4 regions of the Oceanobacter sp. 3_MG-2023 genome follow, and region 2 is predicted to be linked to each of the others. Evidence: predicted binding sites of a transcription regulator. Region 2 holds the regulator's gene; each other region holds the start of a gene.
What was found. Region 2 encodes sigma-54, which starts transcription at its own class of promoters, with help from an activator protein. Its sites were predicted from a motif close to TGGCACNNNNNTTGCTNT; they were not measured.

Region 1 (4,215 bases), on a different contig from region 2:
TCCAGAATCCGCAGTTACAGCAACGTCATTAACACCCCAGCACCGGCCCATTACCTACAGCCCCCAAATACCGTCACACAGGGCGACGGATCCAGCAGCAGCGGAATACATTCAGAACGGGATGATTTATCGGCTCTGACGCACGGTTTCAGAGGGTAATTCCCCAAGGTAATCACGGTACTGCCGGGCAAAACGCCCCATATTAACGAAGCCGTACGCCATCGCCACCTGGGTGATGTTTTTCGACAATATAATAAGGCTGCATTTAAGCCATATTGTTATCCTGAGGCTTATACTGTGGCGGAGTCTCAAACACGGCAATCGTTACACGAGAAACACAGACCAGCCTTTCACTTGCATTTCGAATATGCCTTTCACAAGTATCTGTCTTTTGCCCAATATGCAACGGTTTCGCGACACCGTAGACCCATCCTGAATCGACGGCACGAACTGCCGGGGGCATCTATTTAATCCGGTGCTCACTCTGGGCTACCGGATGGTTTCGAATCACGAAGCCGACTTGCAGGCCTGACGGGTCAAGTCAAAAGTCGGCGACACCGAGTCGAGATCATCCGGCAGCCCCCGAAGGGCGCGGGTTGCCGCCGTCCAGTGCGGTGTTGACGAATTTGAAAAGGACTCGTCATTTCGCTGCATTCGTCGCCTTGCCCTGAACAATGGCAACACTCGCGCAGAGCCGTGCAGGATTAAATGGATGTCCCCTGCCGTATAACCTGTGTGCTCAACGTGTGTGATGCTGCAATAGCAGACGGGCGTCCACTCCTTTGAACTTTTTTCTGGCACGTTCAATCGCTTGTGACAGCATGCGATCGGTGGCCACTGGCCCGAGTTGCTCACACATGGCGACATAAACCAGATTCAATAGTGTTTTTAGTTCACCAAAATCGGGCGATAGCAAATTAGTGGACGACTTGCCTAAGGCCAGCATGGAAAACGCATACACCAGATCTGGTGTCACCCCGCGGTGTTGCGCCTGTTCTTCAGTTTGCATCCGTACCTGCTGCACTTGCGCGGCTGGCACCTGGAGCATTAATTCTTGTACCACCACGCTGAAACAGGGCATCCATTCATGCGTATTGAGCGTAACCGGGTTGTCCAGTATGCCATTACGTTGCCGATAGGCTTCCATTTGCGAGATCGGGTCAGCCTTCAGACCAGATGTTCCTTTCATCAGCAAGCCAATCAGATCACGGTAAAGCTGTGATCGATTGGAGGCGATGGCATGCAAATCCCGACAGTCGTTAAAGAAGCCGTTCAACTCATACTGGGATTTCTGGGCGTAGCCCTCTTCCCAGCGCCACATCACATCCCAGAGTTCGTCGCCATCCAGTACTTCACTCAGTACGGTATACACCACACGACGTTTGGTATCGATATTCATCCATACGCTCCATACTTACTGACGAAAGTACGTCATGTCTTTGTGGAACTCGGGATAGGCCACCTCATAGTGTTCAGACACATCAAGGCCCTGCTGCTCTTCAGCGGTGGTAACCCGTAATCCCATCGTCATCCGGATCAGTCCAAACGTCAGCAGTGACAGCGGGAAAGCCCATACGAACGCAGCCACAATGCCAATCAACTGCACCATCACCTGATGAGTGTTAAACAGATCCCCGGTCACAAACATACCGGCGGCCAACGTCCCCCAGACGCCAGCAAAACCATGCACAGGTACCGCACCCACAACGTCATCCAGTTTCATCCGTTCCATTATCAATGATCCGGCGACGGCGATCATACCCGCAATCAACCCTGTCAGAATGGCCCACTGAGGTTCCATGCTGGCACATCCAGCGGTAATGCCCACCAACCCGGCAATACTGCCATTGACGGTTGCCGTCAGCAAAATGGGAACCCGGAATACGCGGCTGAACAGCAAGGCACCGAGCGCACCGGCACCGGCGGCAAGCTGGGTATTCAGCGCGATCAAACCGATATCCGCCGTCGCAGCCAGAGTGCTGCCGCCATTAAAGCCAAACCAGCCGAGCCAGAGAATAAAACCGCCCAGAGCTACCAGCGACAGGTTATGCCCCGGAATATTGCGGACTTCGCCAGTCTCGCGGGAGAAACGACCGGTACGGGGTCCTAACACAATAATGCCCGCCAGAGCGCACCAGGCACCGACTGAATGCACGACGGTCGAACCGGCAAAATCAATAAAGCCCATATTGGCCAACCAGCCAGCGCCACCGTACAGGCCACCCCAGACCCAGCTGCCAAACACGGGGTAAATAAAGGCCGCAATCACAGCCGACGCCACCAGATAAGCATCGTAGCGGGTACGTTCAGCCATCGAGCCACTACAAATCGTGACGGCGGTTGCGGCAAACATGGTCTGGAACAGCAAAACGGTGTAATCCCAGGGTTCCACATCCGACATCATGAAATGGCTGGAGCCAAAATATCCGGTGACGTTATTGCCAAACATCAGACCATACCCGACCAGCCAGAACATCAGGGTTCCCAGACACACATCCATGTAGTTTTTCATCATCACATTGACGGAGTTTTTTGCCCGCGACATGCCGGCTTCGAGTAAGGCGAAGCCTGCTTGCATAAAAAATACCAATGCAGCGGCAGTCACGACCCAAATGGTATCGGCTGCCAGAGTAGAAACGACGGATTCCTCCGCTTGGGCTGGCAACCCGATCAGGCAACCGGTGAATACTACGGCCAATCTGCGCATATCTTATCCTCGTTGTTATATAACGATAAAAAGCAACCTTGTGACAGCCATGGCTATCTCCCCAGACACAGCCATGACCAAGCTCACAAAGTGCTGTGTGACAGATCACCGGATTAATGGGCAATCCATATGCCATCTTGCCCGCGCACCGACAGAGTGCATCTGTTACATGCCAAAGTGGACGGTGGTACTTGTATTCCATAAAAATGGTTTCAGTCATCATTAAATACGCCGCTAATGTGCTTATAAGGTGCACCATCGACTATTGATAAGAAAATCAGTGACAGATTTGGAAAAGCGGAAATCAGACTGGTGCAACCGGTACCAACCGTACCCGGCATCACCACAGAAGCGTGCACCGGGACAGCACACGGGCTGCAAATCGACGTCAAAAATTAACCGCCACAATTGATCTGTCTCAATCGTAGCAGCCAATTAAAATGCCAATTCTGGACAATCAGCATGCCAGGGCACCCACACTTGGCCCGTTGCGTATAAAAACAGCAGTGTTCTTTTCCTGGTCACCCACTGTTGGGGTCTAACGTAAAAAATTCATCGGACAACATGATATAGGGACTACCCAACTATCCATCTCCAATACGTATTAAATTACTCGCCAAACCTATATTCCTATCTTGTGATATACACCACACCATATTAGGAATACCTACTGTTTAAAAATCGGAGTTCGTCGAACCATATATTCCCTAACTTCCGACATTACCTGCACCAAACCTCCCTAAAAAAGGCGATAATCCGAGGGGATTTTAATATCATATTATTCCAATCACCGAAGAAATATTAAATATCCATAACATCATTATTCTGAAGAATAGAAATCGATTCGTTAATAGCCGAATTATTAATAACCCTACCTGAAAATAGCCATCAAAATAATTAGCCCCGCTCATTCAATATGCTATTTTCCAATCGTCAAACTCTGTTCTTCCAAGACCTGATGGTATCGGATTCGGATTTATAGGAAAGGTTGAATAATAATCAAAATGCATGGCTCCAGTCGCTTCAGCGATAGCACCGCCCGGCCTTTGAATTAGATGATGTAGATTAATGGACTCACCATCTGGACCAATCAAATCATCTCTTTGAAAGACTCGATTGCCTTGGCTTTTGCTTCAGCCCCAGATCTTTACCACCAGTTCTAGTTGCACTCGCAATTATGTCGTCCCACGCTTTACCTTGCCCTCTGAGATAATCAAAGAAAGGACCAGGTTTGTATCCGGGTTGCCCTCTGCTCTACTGCCCTGCGACCACCTGACTGGCGTAAAAACGCCGTCACGCCGGGCTTGCCCCGAGGTGACGGCGTTTCCTGTTTCTGAACTGCCGGTTACTGATTTACTGGAGTACCCGGCCAGCCCTTGTTTAATCCTTGGCGGTTTTGCAGGCGACGATCTGCACCACGGCGCTGTCGCCCCGATGGTATTTGCCTTCAACCATATGGCGTTCCACTTCTGCCGCGACCGCAAAATCCAGCCCCTGAAGTTCCGCCT
Region 2 (4,215 bases):
CATCGAGTCCGATCGTCTGACACTGATACTGGATGGCAAGGCGCTCAAACAAGCGATTGCCGAAGGTCAACCGGCTCGCTACCAGCAACAGGTCAGCAGCGACAAACCGATCACCAGAGCAACGGCCAAACGTATTGATTTTTACGCCGACCGCAAGGAAATTGCCTTCAAGGGAGACGCCGCCTTGCGTCAGGAAAACAACCTCTTCAGTGGCGAATTGATCCGTTATGACATTGAACAGGAAACCGTCTCAGCCAGTGGCGCAGAAACATCCGGCAGTGGCACTGGCGGCGCTGACGACAACCAGCGTATTCAAGTGATTATCCAACCCCAGCCCAACACGGACGTACAACCATGAAAACGCTCAAGGCTGAACATCTGGCCAAAAGCTATAACGGCCGCGAAGTCGTCAAGGACGTTTCCCTGGCGGTCAGCAGCGGACAAATTGTCGGCTTGCTGGGCCCTAACGGCGCAGGTAAAACCACTTGTTTCTATATGATTGTCAACTTGGTACAAGCCGACAAGGGGCGTGTCAGTATCGATGATGACGATATCAGCCATCTGCCCATGCACGGCCGCGCCCAGAAAGGCATTGGCTATTTGCCACAAGAAGCGTCGATCTTCCGCAAACTCAGCGTCGAAGACAATATCATGGCCATCATGGAAACCCGGTCAGACCTGAACAAACCCCAACGTCAGCAACAGCTGGAACAGCTACTGGATGAATTTCACATTCAGCACATTCGTACCAGCCTCGGCATGGCCCTGTCTGGTGGCGAGCGACGACGGGTCGAAATAGCCCGCGCCCTGGCCGCCGAACCCTCCTTTATTTTGCTGGATGAACCCTTTGCCGGTGTTGATCCGATCTCGGTCGCTGACATTATGGATATCATTCGTCAACTCAAGGCACGTGGCATCGGCGTACTGATTACTGACCACAACGTCCGCGAAACTCTCGCAATTTGTGAAAAAGCCTATATCGTAGGCGGTGGACACATAATTGCCGAAGGCAGCGCTGATGATGTACTCGCCAACGAACAGGTTCGGGCTATCTACCTTGGTCATGACTTCCATCTTTGAATCTTATCGGCTTGCAGGGCTATGATGCCCAGCGCTGTTTCATTCGCCACCATGAAAAGCATTCCCTGTCTCACAGGCTGGCGTATAATGCACAGACCATGCCGACAACCGATGAATAATAACGCTGTATGAAAGCATCGCTTCAGTTAAAAATGGGTCAGCAGCTGACCATGACCCCTCAGCTGCAACAGGCAATTCGACTGCTGCAATTGTCTACCCTCGATCTGCAACAGGAAATCCAGGAAGCCCTGGACTCCAACCCCATGCTGGAATTCGAAGAGTCCGAGCACGACGACTTCCCGGATGCACAGCAAACCAATGCAGATCAGGAAAGGGAAGTCACCGCAACAGCGGCCACGACCGATGCCGACACCCAGGAACTGGGTGAGCAATGGTCTGATGACAAGATGCCAGATGATCTGCCAGTCGATAGCAACTGGGATGATACGTTCCAGACCACGGCCGGGGTTTCCTCAGGCTCTGGCCCGGTTGGCGATGACGACTTTGATTATGACTCCCGTCATGCCACCACAGACGACCTGCAAGATCATCTTGAATGGCAGCTGAACCTGACTCCCATGAGTGACACCGATCGCGAGATCGCCACCATGCTGATCGACGGGGTTGATGACGATGGCTATCTGCACACCACCATCGACGACATACTCGGTTCAATTGACCCGGAACTGGGTGTTGAAGAAGATGAAATCCAGGCCGTCCTCAAACGCTTGCAACAGTTTGACCCCGCCGGTGTTTTTGCCCGCGACCTGCGTGAATGCCTGATTCTTCAGCTCAACCAGCTACCTGCCGAAACACCCTGGCTGGCAGAAGCCAAATTGGTGATCGGCGACTACATCGCCCTGCTGGGCAGTAAAGATTACCCCACCCTGATGCGCAAAACCCGGCTCAAGGAAGAAGACCTCAAAGCCGTCCTGCGTCTGGTTAAAGAACTCAACCCCAAGCCGGGCGCTGATATCAGCTCCGAGCAGTCAGAATACGTCGTACCGGACGTGATTGTTCGTAATATCCGTGATGAATGGCGTGTTGAGCTTAACCCGGATATCGCCCCCAAGCTGCGTGTCAACTCCGACTACGCCTCACTGGTGCGACGTTCCGACAGCAGTGCCGACAACGCCTTCCTCAAAGACCATTTGCAAGAAGCGCGCTGGTTTATCAAAAGCCTGCAAAGCCGCAACGAAACCCTGCTGAAAGTCGCCACCAAAATTGTCGAGTACCAAATCGACTTCTTTGAACAGGGCGAAGAAGCCATGAAACCTCTGGTATTGCATGATATTGCCGATGCCGTTGGTATGCATGAATCAACCATTTCACGGGTCACCACGCAAAAATTCATGCACACACCTCGTGGTATTTTCGAGCTGAAGTATTTCTTCTCCAGCCACGTCAGTACTGACGCCGGTGGCGAATGTTCATCCACCGCCATTCGCGCCATGATCAAAAAACTGATCAGCGAAGAAAATCCGCGTAAACCCCTGAGTGATAACAAAATTGCCATTGTGCTGGGCGACAAGGGCATTCAGGTTGCACGCCGCACGGTGGCCAAATACCGTGAAGCCATGATGATTCCGCCTTCCAATGAGCGGAAACAATTGATCTGACCGATAGCGTCGATCTCTGTTCGATACAAGCGAGCGATAAGGAGCCGTTTATGAGCATCAATATCAGTGGACACCATGTTGAAGTGACCGAAGCCATGGAAGCATACGTCAAGGAAAAACTGGTTCGTCTTGAGCGTCATGTCGACCCGATTACTTCTGGCCAGATCACACTGACCCTGGAAAAAGGCCGACAACAGGCAGAAGCCACCCTGCATGCCAGTGGTGCTGACTTTCACGCCACCTCAACTCACGACGATATGTATGCCGCCATTGATCTGCTGGCCGACAAACTGGACCGTCAACTCCTGAAACACAAAGAAAAACTGATTGCCCGACAGCACGGGCAAGGTTGACCTATGAGCATTGCGATTGCCGATATTCTACTGCCAGAATGCACCCGTACCGACGTCGCCATTACCAGCAAAAAAAAATTGCTGGAGTTTCTTGCCGGACTGATTGCCGAAAAAGTTGACGGCAGCAGTTCGGACGAAGTGTTTGAACGCCTGCTTGGACGTGAACGTCTGGGCAGTACTGGCATTGGTGAAGGCATCGCAATCCCCCATTGTCGTTTACGGCAATGCGAACAAGCCGTCGGCGTGTTACTTCACTTGCAAGAGGCCATCGATTTTGATGCCATTGACCATCAACCGGTTGACCTCGTATTTGCTTTATTAGTCCCTGAAGAAGCAACGGACGATCATCTGCAAATTCTCGCCACACTGGCGCAAAATTTCAGTCAGAATGATTACCGTCAGCAATTGCGTAGTGCCAGCAGCGATCAGGAACTGTACCAACGAGCGTTGGCCAACCACTAACCAGACCAATACGGAGACCGCATCATGCGCCTGGTTGTGATCAGTGGCCGCTCTGGCTCAGGCAAGTCCAGCGCTTTGGCCGTGCTCGAAGATCTCGGTTTTTATTGCATCGACAACCTGCCGGTTGATCTGTTGCCCGCACTGGCGGATTTACCCTACAGCGCCGAAAAACGCGCCAATGTCGCTGTCAGTGTCGATGTGCGTAATTTGCCCGACGCCATGGAACAGCTGACCCAGGTACTGACCTGCTTACCCGGACAGTATCGCCAGGTCGATATTGTATTTCTGGATGCCACCGAAGAAGTCCTGCTACAACGCTTCAGCTCCACCCGTCGCAAACACCCCCTCACCAATGACAATATCTCATTGGCAGAAGCCATCGAGCGCGAAACCGAATTGCTCGAACCTGTTGCCAACCTGGCTGACTTGACGCTGGATACCACCCGCATGTCAGTCCATGAGCTGCGCAGCCTGATCAAGATGCGAGTAGCCGAGAAAGTCACCCCGGATATGGCCATTCTGTTCCAGTCCTTTGGCTTCAAGCAGGGGATTCCTCTGGATGCCGATTTTGTATTTGATGTCCGCAACCTGCCCAACCCCTACTGGCAACATGAATTACGTCCCCTGACCGGACAGGATCAGGCGATTATCGATTTTTTATCCAGCCAGCCGGAAGTCACCGAACTGTTTGATGACATCCG
Region 3 (4,215 bases), on a different contig from region 2:
TATTACGAAACCGGGTGACCACCTGACATTTGGAAGCCACCAGCACCAGATCCTGCAGTCGCATGATCTTGCTCACCGCGGCAGCCATTTCCGGCGTCACACCCGGTGCAATACGTGCCAGCATCGCGGTTGAGGCTTGTTCACTCAACAACCAGTTACGGAAATCCCCTACCGTCAAATGCGCGATCGGCGCAAAGGCCAAGGCATCATGCCGGTCAATAATCAGTCGGGATATCTCATCGGCTTCGTAAGGAATCACCAGTTCATTCAGGAAAGTTTTGAGCGGCACATCAGCCAACGCCAATTGTGCAGCGACCCGTTCCTGCTCATCCAGAGCAGCCACACCCGCCAGGCAATCCCCAGAACGCAACGGTGATGCTTTTGCCAGCAAGCTTTTCAGGTCATTAAATTGCCAGCTTTTCTGGCCAAGTGAAATCTGATAACTCATATCGACGGGCCTTTGCCAAAGATAATGGATTCCAGCGTCGGGTTGCTGTCGCTCTTGTCAGTACCACCGGAATCCGTTGTACATTCCCAAAGGGATAAACAGAAAGCGCCCGGAACAAGCCGGGCGTACAAGTCGGATGTAACGGACGCTTCCGTCATGCAGACTGACGAATCAGCCTTCGTGCTTATCAAACGCGTCGTTCTCGTGCTTGATCAGGGCGTACATAAAACCAACAAAGGTTACGACAGCCAAACCACACAGAAAAGCCACAACGCCAGGTTGGTCTGCGAAGGTAAAGTAAGCGCCTACGCCTTCCCAGCTATCAATCGGTGAAGTATCCATAATGTATTCCTCTTTACTAACAGCAAGTTAAGACAAGCGGGGCAGCAGCGCCCCGCCCGTTTGAGAATCAAGCGGTCGATCAGCTACCCAGCACACCATTCGCAGGCAGACCGGCGGCATCCGCAGGAACAGTACCTTCAATGATGTCGCGGGAAGGCACACGCTCTGGGTAAGGAATGGCTGGAATTTCAACCAGATCCAGGCCTGCAGCTTCTGCCTTGGCAGGAACACGCAGCATGTTCATTTTCTTCAACAGCAAGGAGATGCCATAGCCAGGTACAAAACCAGTGACACACATAACCACGGCGCCCAACAGCTGACCGAAGAAAGTAATGTCTGGAGCACCTTCTGGAACACTTGGGTAACCGGAGGCGAAGACACCAACCAGAACCACACCCAGGAAGCCACACCAGCCGTGTACCGCTACCGCGCCAACTGCGTCATCGATACCGCACTTCTCAACGAACTTGCCAACGATTGGCATGGAAATACCACCAACAACCGCCAGGAAGAAGGTCAGTCCCGGATAGTAAAGATCCAGACCGGCCGCAACAGTAATGATGCCAGCCAGGCCACCGGACATGGTCATGAACGGCTCACGAGAAGACAGGTAAGCACCAATCACGCCACCGGCAAAACCCATCAGTGTGTTGAATGCAAAAGCAGACAAGTTGGTTGGGTTACCGTAAATAGTTGTCCAGCCAGTTTCACCACCGTTAAAGATGATGCAGCCACCCAGGAAGCCAAAGAAGCCGACAATAATCATCATCAGACCAATCAACGCCATTGGCAGGTTGTGAGGCACAATGGCCATCGCCTTGCCGTCGACGAATTTGCCCAAACGAGGCCCCAGATTGATCAGCACACCCAGCGCAAAGAAACCGGCGATGGCGTGAACCACACCTGATGCGCCCACATCGTGGTAGCCCAGATCCAGCAGCAACCAGCCATCAGGATGCCATCCCCAGGCACCGGCCAGAATCCAGACACCAGAACCCACCACAATGGTCAGGATCAGGTACGCACTCATGCGAATACGCTCGATCACCGCACCCGACAGAATCGAACCGGTTGTGGCACCAAACATGGCGAAAGCAGCCCAGAAGATACCCGTGCCCATATCAGAGACATCAGGACCCATACTGGCAGCCCATGGCAGGGCACCAGAAGCATCAATAGGAATCAGACCACCAGGGAATGCGTTATAGATCCACCAGCCGAAGAAGTAGAAAGTAGGCACAACAACGGCCAAAGTCAGAATATTTTTCATACCGGATGCCAACGCGTTTTTGACGCGCGACGCACCAATTTCATACGCAAGGAAACCGGCGTGGATCATGAACATGATGGCAGTACACCACCAATAGAACACCTCGACATTCATCGCCTGATGCATTTCGAAAGCCGCTTTAAAGGCTTCCAATTCTTCTGGAGTCATGGGATTTCCCCTCTCTGATTGAGTAAGTTTTTAGCTAAACCAATTCAGACTGGTCAGGGTCGTACTGGGTACGGGAATACTGACCAGACAAAAATATTCTCAGAGGGAATATTGCATGGCCGGTGCCAAGCCTGTCGCAAGTTCAAATATTCAGACAATGACAGATTTGTCCGCTTTAGAATGGGTAGATAGAGGTATAAGCTTGCAATCAATGTCCACATTGCCAACACCTGTTTGGCCTGGCATTGAGATCGAGACCGATTTTGTTTGCCAACACAATCGGCGTATGGTGTTGCGCGCACCAAAAACAGGCAAAAACCTCCCGAAAACGCCCTGCGACAGAGCAACGCCTATTTTTCTGCCCAGCAGTCACGAGTACTCAGGATAAGGTCACGCCAAATCAGGGAAACAACAGAAATTCCAGCCGTTGTTACCCATGTGTAAAGACTCCGTCTCATGCTTGGTAGATAATACTTTCGTATCACACCCTGCACTCCACCGTCCGCCAGGAGATTCTTCATGTTAAGACGCACCAAAATTGTGGCCACCCTTGGGCCCGCTACCAACACCGATGAAAAAATCGAACAACTGATCGAAGCGGGCGCTGATGTATTCCGTCTCAATTTCTCCCATGGTGACGCTGACGATCACCGCGACCGTGCCGCCATGGTGCGACGAGCAGCCAAAAAACTGGGACGTCACGTCGCCATCCTGGGTGATCTGCAAGGCCCGAAAATCCGCATATCCCGCTTTGCTGAACAAAAAGTCCATCTGGATGTTGGCCAATCCTTTGTACTGGACGCCACTCTCGACCGTGACGCCGGTAATAAAGAACAGGTCGGCATCGACTATAAAGCACTGATCGAAGATGCCCACGTGGGCGATATCCTGCTGCTGGATGATGGCCGCGTTGAACTGGAAGTCACCGAAACCTTTCCTTCAAAGCTGAACACCCGTGTTCGTATTGGTGGCTGGTTGTCGAACAACAAGGGCATCAACCGACTGGGTGGTGGCCTGTCCGCCAAAGCCCTGACCGACAAGGACAAGGTTGACATCAAGCTGGCTTCAGAACTGCTGGTCGATTACCTCGCCGTTTCTTTCCCCCGTGACGAACACGACATGATCGAAGCCCGCGAGCTACTGACGGCCGCAGGTGGTCATGCCGGGCTGGTCTCCAAGATTGAACGGGCAGAATGTGTTGCCGACGATGCCGTACTGGATGGCATTATTCGCGCTTCCGATGCCGTTATGGTGGCTCGTGGCGACCTGGCCGTAGAAATCGGTGATGCCGAACTGGTCGGCGTACAGAAAAAAATCATCTCCCGCTCCCGTCAGCTGAACAAGCCGGTGATCACGGCGACCCAGATGATGGAATCCATGATCGACAGCCCAATGCCAACCCGCGCTGAAGTCTCCGACGTTGCCAACGCCGTTCTCGACTACACCGATGCCGTTATGCTGTCAGCTGAAACCGCTGCCGGTGACTACCCGGTTGAAGCCGTTGCCGCCATGACCCGCATTATTATGGGAGCCGAGCGTCACCCATTGGCCAAACGTTCCAAGCATCGTCTGTATGAAGACATGCACAGCATCGAAGAGACCATCGCACTGTCGGCCATGTATGCCGCCAATCACCTGGTTGGTGTGACCGCAATTATCTCGCTGACCGAAACCGGTGCAACACCACGCCTGATGTCGCGACTGCGTTCAGCCCTGCCGATCTTTGCCTTCTGTCGCCGGGAAGATACCCAATCCCGGGTGGCACTGTATCGTGGTGTGCAAACCGTGCCATTCTACGCCGACCAGCTGGAACCGGATGCCATCAACCCCTCTGCCATCGCCATCCTGAAAGAATCGGGTGAAATCAGCAGCGGCGATTACGTTGTGATTACCCGGGGTGATTATCTCAACGCCCAGGGCGGCACCAACACCATGAAAATTGTGCGTGTAGACTGACCCAGACACCGGCCGGGTACTCTCTCCGGCC
Region 4 (4,215 bases), on a different contig from region 2:
CGCCACTCTGCCAACGAACCAGACACCAACCAACAAACCCAGTGGTGGGCCGCTTAGCCCTGGTTGATTGGTCCAGCTTTTGACTGCGGTCAACAAAAAGCCGACCACAATGGCGGCAACAAACCCAAACAGCATTTCATGCATGTGCCAGAAATACAGACCGCCAGCAGGAGCAATTAATTGTGCCCCGCTGAGGCTGGCCACCCAGAGGCCAACACAGATAACGCCAAAAATGGCCCCCAGTCCAAAAAAAGGACGAAATGCCAGAGCAAACCATGCCCATTCCGGCTGCTGTGATGATGAGGTTAGCGCTGGTCTGGTCATGGTAATGGTTGCTCCTGCATCCGTGTCAGGCGTCAGACTGCCGCTATGGCAAGTTCCTCTGCCGGGCCAAAGAATTCATGATGACGTTGGTCTTCAGGTATCGCCAACGCATCACAGAGTTGATTAATGCATACCATAAAAGGTTTAGGGCCAAGGAAGTAGATCTGGGCGTCTCGGCTTTCAGGCAGCACAGGTGCCAGCATATCCTGATTCAGGAAGCCGGTGGCATCTGGTGTATCTCCTGGCAGCGGTTTTTCGTAAATAATGAAGCTTTTCAGGTTGGCATACTGGCTGGCCAATGCCTCGACGTGCTCTTTAAAGGCGTGGTGTTGGCTGTCGATTGCCGCGTGAACAAACACGATCGGGCGACCGTCCGACACGCAGCTGTTGAGCATGCTGATTGCGGGTGTTATCCCGACCCCTCCTGTTATCAATACCAGTGGCTGTTCGGATTTTGGCGGTAAGACAAAATTACCGGCTGGTGCTGTCAGCATGACTTCGTCACCCGGTCTGGCTCTGTTATGCAGGTATCCGGATACCGTGCCATTGGCTTCTTTTTTTACTGAAATCCGCAGGCCACGTTTACCAGGGGCATCGGAGAGGCTGTAGTTGCGGCGCAGCGATTGGCCATCAATATCGAGTATCAGTGCTATGTACTGGCCAGGAGTGAAATCGATATTCGCTTCACCCTCTGTCGGGATCAGGTAAAACGATGAAATAACCGCGCTTTCTTTTTCGATACGCTCAATCACAAAACGGCGCTCTCCGCGCCAGCCACCCCGACGCTGGGCATGGTCGGAATAAAGCCCTTCTTCTACCTGAATCAGCAAGTCGGCCAGTTGCTGATAAGCCGCTCCCCAGGCATCGGCAATATCCGGTGTTACCGCGTCGCCCAGTACTTCACCAATAGCCTCCATCAGGCACTCCCCAACGATCGGGTAATGTTCCGGACGAATATTCAAGGCGCAGTGTTTATGAGCGATCAGTCCAACAGCGCTACCAAGGGCATCCAGTTTGTCGATATGGGTGGCATAAGCTACCAGGGCGTTGGCGAGTGCCTGACGCTGGGTGCCTTTTTGCTGGTGTGTCTGGTTAAACAGATCTGCCACCGCAGGGTAACGGCGGAACATCAGAGGATAAAAGCATTCGGTAATCTCTCGGGAATGAGCACCGACAACCGGGGCGGTTGCTTTGATGATGTCGATTTGGCTGGGGGATAGCATCGGATGTTGTCCTCTTGGCGCACCGGCAGGTGGGCGCTGTCTGTAAAAGTTAATGTTCCTCCGGTTCTTTCCAATAACTGTGCCATTTATAACTTATTGATATGTAATGAGTAATTTCTATTGGGTCTTTTTTACATCAAGCGGGTGTGGTTGAAATGACCTCATCGAGGTAATATTGACAACATGCCATTTAAACATTACATCTCAGTCATCGAAGACCTTAGCCGTGAGTTGCCAGTTGATGTTCGGTACCGTCGTTTATTGGAAGCTATCCGGCACACCATTCCCTGTGATGCCATCGCACTCTTGCGGCTCTCGGGCGAAGTGTTGCGGCCCATTGCCTTTTTGGGGCTGCGCGAAGAAACCCGGGGAAGACATTTTCATCCGGATCATCACCCCAGACTGAAACAAATCCTTGAGCACCAACGGCTGATCCGGTTTCCTGCGGATTCGCTGCTCCCAGACCCATATGACGGCCTGATGCGCTTGCCCGGCATTGATCCTCGCGTGCACGACTGCATGGGAATGTCGATTCAGGTTGATGGGCGCAACTGGGGCGTCATTACCCTGGATGCTTCTCGCCCGGGACAGTTTGATGAAACGATTCCTCATGCCGAGGAGCTGGCAATTACCCTGACCCGTGCGGTGATTACCGCAGCAGAACGCATTGCAACACTGCGACAGCAGATCAACCGTGGGCAACAGGTAACCGAAGCACTTAATCGGGAACGTCTTTCAACCGGCGTTGTGGGTACCAGTACCGAGATCATGCGGCTGATCAGTGACGTGGATGTTGTGGCACCTACTTCCATGACGGTATTGATTGAAGGCGAGACCGGGGTTGGCAAAGAGTTGATTGCCCGCCGCTTGCATATGCAATCGGCGCGAGCGGACAAACCTCTGATTTACCTGAATTGTGCCGCCTTGCCAGAGACCCTGGCGGAGGCCGAGCTGTTCGGCCACACCCGCGGCGCATTCACCGGGGCCAGTCAGGCTCGGGCCGGTCGCTTTGAATTGGCGGATGGCGGGACACTGTTTCTTGATGAAATCGGTGAATTGCCCATGACCTTGCAAGCGACGCTGCTCCGGGTGCTGCAAGAAGGTGAAATCCAGCGGGTCGGCAGTGATGAGACACACAAGGTCGATGTGCGGATGGTTGCTGCGACCAACCGCAACCTGAAGCACGAAGTGGCTGCCGGCCGTTTTCGGGAAGACCTGTATCACCGCTTAAGTGTTTTTCCTCTTAGGGTGCCCGCTCTGCGAGAGCGTCACCGGGATGTGCTGGAGTTGGCAGAGTTCTTCCTGGAGCGTCTGCAACACCGCCTGAATGTTCAAAAGCTGCTGTTGACAGCGGATGCACGCGAGACCTTGTTACGTTATCAGTGGCCGGGCAATGTCCGGGAGTTGGAACACGTTCTGGGGCGTGCTGCGCTTCGGGCACAACAACAATCCCGGGCACAAGCACCTGGTCGAGCACTGGTGTATATCGATAGCCGGGCCTTGGCGCTGGGAGATATCGAGGTTCAACCACCAGGCCCAGAGGAAGATCACCCTGATCATGGGGCAGAGGCATTATCCGGCTCCTTGACTGAGCTGACCCGACAATACCAAACCCGGCTGATTGGTCGGGTACTGACAGAGCAGGGCGGTAACGTGTCGGCGGCTGCCCGTGTACTTCAGGTCGACCGGAGTAATTTGCTCCGGCTGGTAAAACGGCTTGGCATCCATGTTGGATAGGGCTGCTGAGTTGGCGTTGTTTCGATAGGGTTCTACTCTGTTATACCGCAGCCGATCACTCACCGGTGCCAGGTCAGCTTCCCGTTAAATAATAAACGGATTACCCGGCTACATCGACTGGATGACGCATCGAGTCGACAGCCAGTCCCCTCGGCAAACCAATTCACAGTGATCAGTGGGTGTCTGTTGTAGGGCCTATTGAAAGTTTGCCCAAATCAATGCGCGCTTTTTCAGAAGCATTGCGCGCTTTCCCGGACGTTGTTATCGTTAAGGCATTGATATACGGAAAGTTGTTGCGCAGATTTACAGATTAATGCGCAAGGCACAAAGGAGTTAATGCGCATGCTCGCTTTCACAGAATGGACTGATCTGGAAATGGATTTTACTTCCTATTATTCAAGTAGTTACGGTGATTTCCCAGGAGCCTGCTTGCCCAGCAACCGCGCATGCGCACTAATAAACTGTTAGGCATCCGTGTGAGTCCTGAATTGAAAGAGTAAAAGAGATGAAAGATTTAATTGATAAGCTTTCTTCATACAATATTTTCAACTATCTCTTGCCTGGGGTGGTTTTTGTAGCGATAGCCAACTCATTTACAAAATATAACTTTGTTCAAGCGGATGTTGTTATTGGCGTTTTCTTATATTATTTCATTGGATTGGTTATTAGCAGGATAGGTTCTGTTGTTGTTGAGCCAATTCTTAAGTGGACCGGATTTGTTAAATTTTCGGAATACAGAGATTATATAGGCGCATCCCACAAGGATAAGCTTATAGAAGTTCTTTCAGAAGCAAACAACATGTATCGAACTTTTCTTTCGTTGTTTCTATCTCTCTCATTTTTAAAGATATATGAAGCTTTGTCTGAACGCTTTCAATACTTGAACAGCCTTTCATCAGAGATAGCAATAGTAGGGCTGCTAGCTCTTTTT

Region 1: the regulator sigma-54 is predicted to act here: its motif matches at 2,825-2,842, upstream of Q8W32_RS12550 (ammonium transporter).
Region 3: the regulator sigma-54 is predicted to act here: its motif matches at 2,339-2,356, upstream of Q8W32_RS14410 (ammonium transporter).
Region 4: the regulator sigma-54 is predicted to act here: its motif matches at 1,615-1,632, upstream of hmpA (NO-inducible flavohemoprotein).

The regions. Positions count from the first base shown of each region.
Region 1 is NZ_JAUYVX010000013.1:62,403-66,617, reverse strand. Features, by position in the region: gene Q8W32_RS12560 (hypothetical protein) at 1-32, shown strand, start outside; gene Q8W32_RS12555 (hypothetical protein) at 740-1,399, opposite strand; gene Q8W32_RS12550 (ammonium transporter) at 1,415-2,707, opposite strand; gene Q8W32_RS16645 (HNH/ENDO VII family nuclease) at 3,619-3,801, opposite strand; gene Q8W32_RS12545 (bifunctional 2-polyprenyl-6-hydroxyphenol methylase/3-demethylubiquinol 3-O-methyltransferase UbiG) at 4,088-4,215, opposite strand, start outside.
Region 2 is NZ_JAUYVX010000005.1:148,675-152,889, forward strand. Features, by position in the region: gene lptA (lipopolysaccharide transport periplasmic protein LptA) at 1-358, shown strand, start outside; gene lptB (LPS export ABC transporter ATP-binding protein) at 355-1,080, shown strand; gene Q8W32_RS06495 (RNA polymerase factor sigma-54) at 1,209-2,699, shown strand; gene hpf (ribosome hibernation-promoting factor, HPF/YfiA family) at 2,750-3,052, shown strand; gene ptsN (PTS IIA-like nitrogen regulatory protein PtsN) at 3,056-3,514, shown strand; gene rapZ (RNase adapter RapZ) at 3,539-4,215, shown strand, end outside.
Region 3 is NZ_JAUYVX010000016.1:40,142-44,356, forward strand. Features, by position in the region: gene Q8W32_RS14400 (ethanolamine ammonia-lyase subunit EutB) at 1-448, opposite strand, end outside; gene Q8W32_RS14405 (hypothetical protein) at 620-790, opposite strand; gene Q8W32_RS14410 (ammonium transporter) at 870-2,228, opposite strand; gene pyk (pyruvate kinase) at 2,748-4,184, shown strand.
Region 4 is NZ_JAUYVX010000020.1:31,726-35,940, forward strand. Features, by position in the region: gene Q8W32_RS15760 (NnrS family protein) at 1-324, opposite strand, end outside; gene hmpA (NO-inducible flavohemoprotein) at 357-1,547, opposite strand; gene norR (nitric oxide reductase transcriptional regulator NorR) at 1,731-3,284, shown strand; gene Q8W32_RS15775 (hypothetical protein) at 3,790-4,215, shown strand, end outside.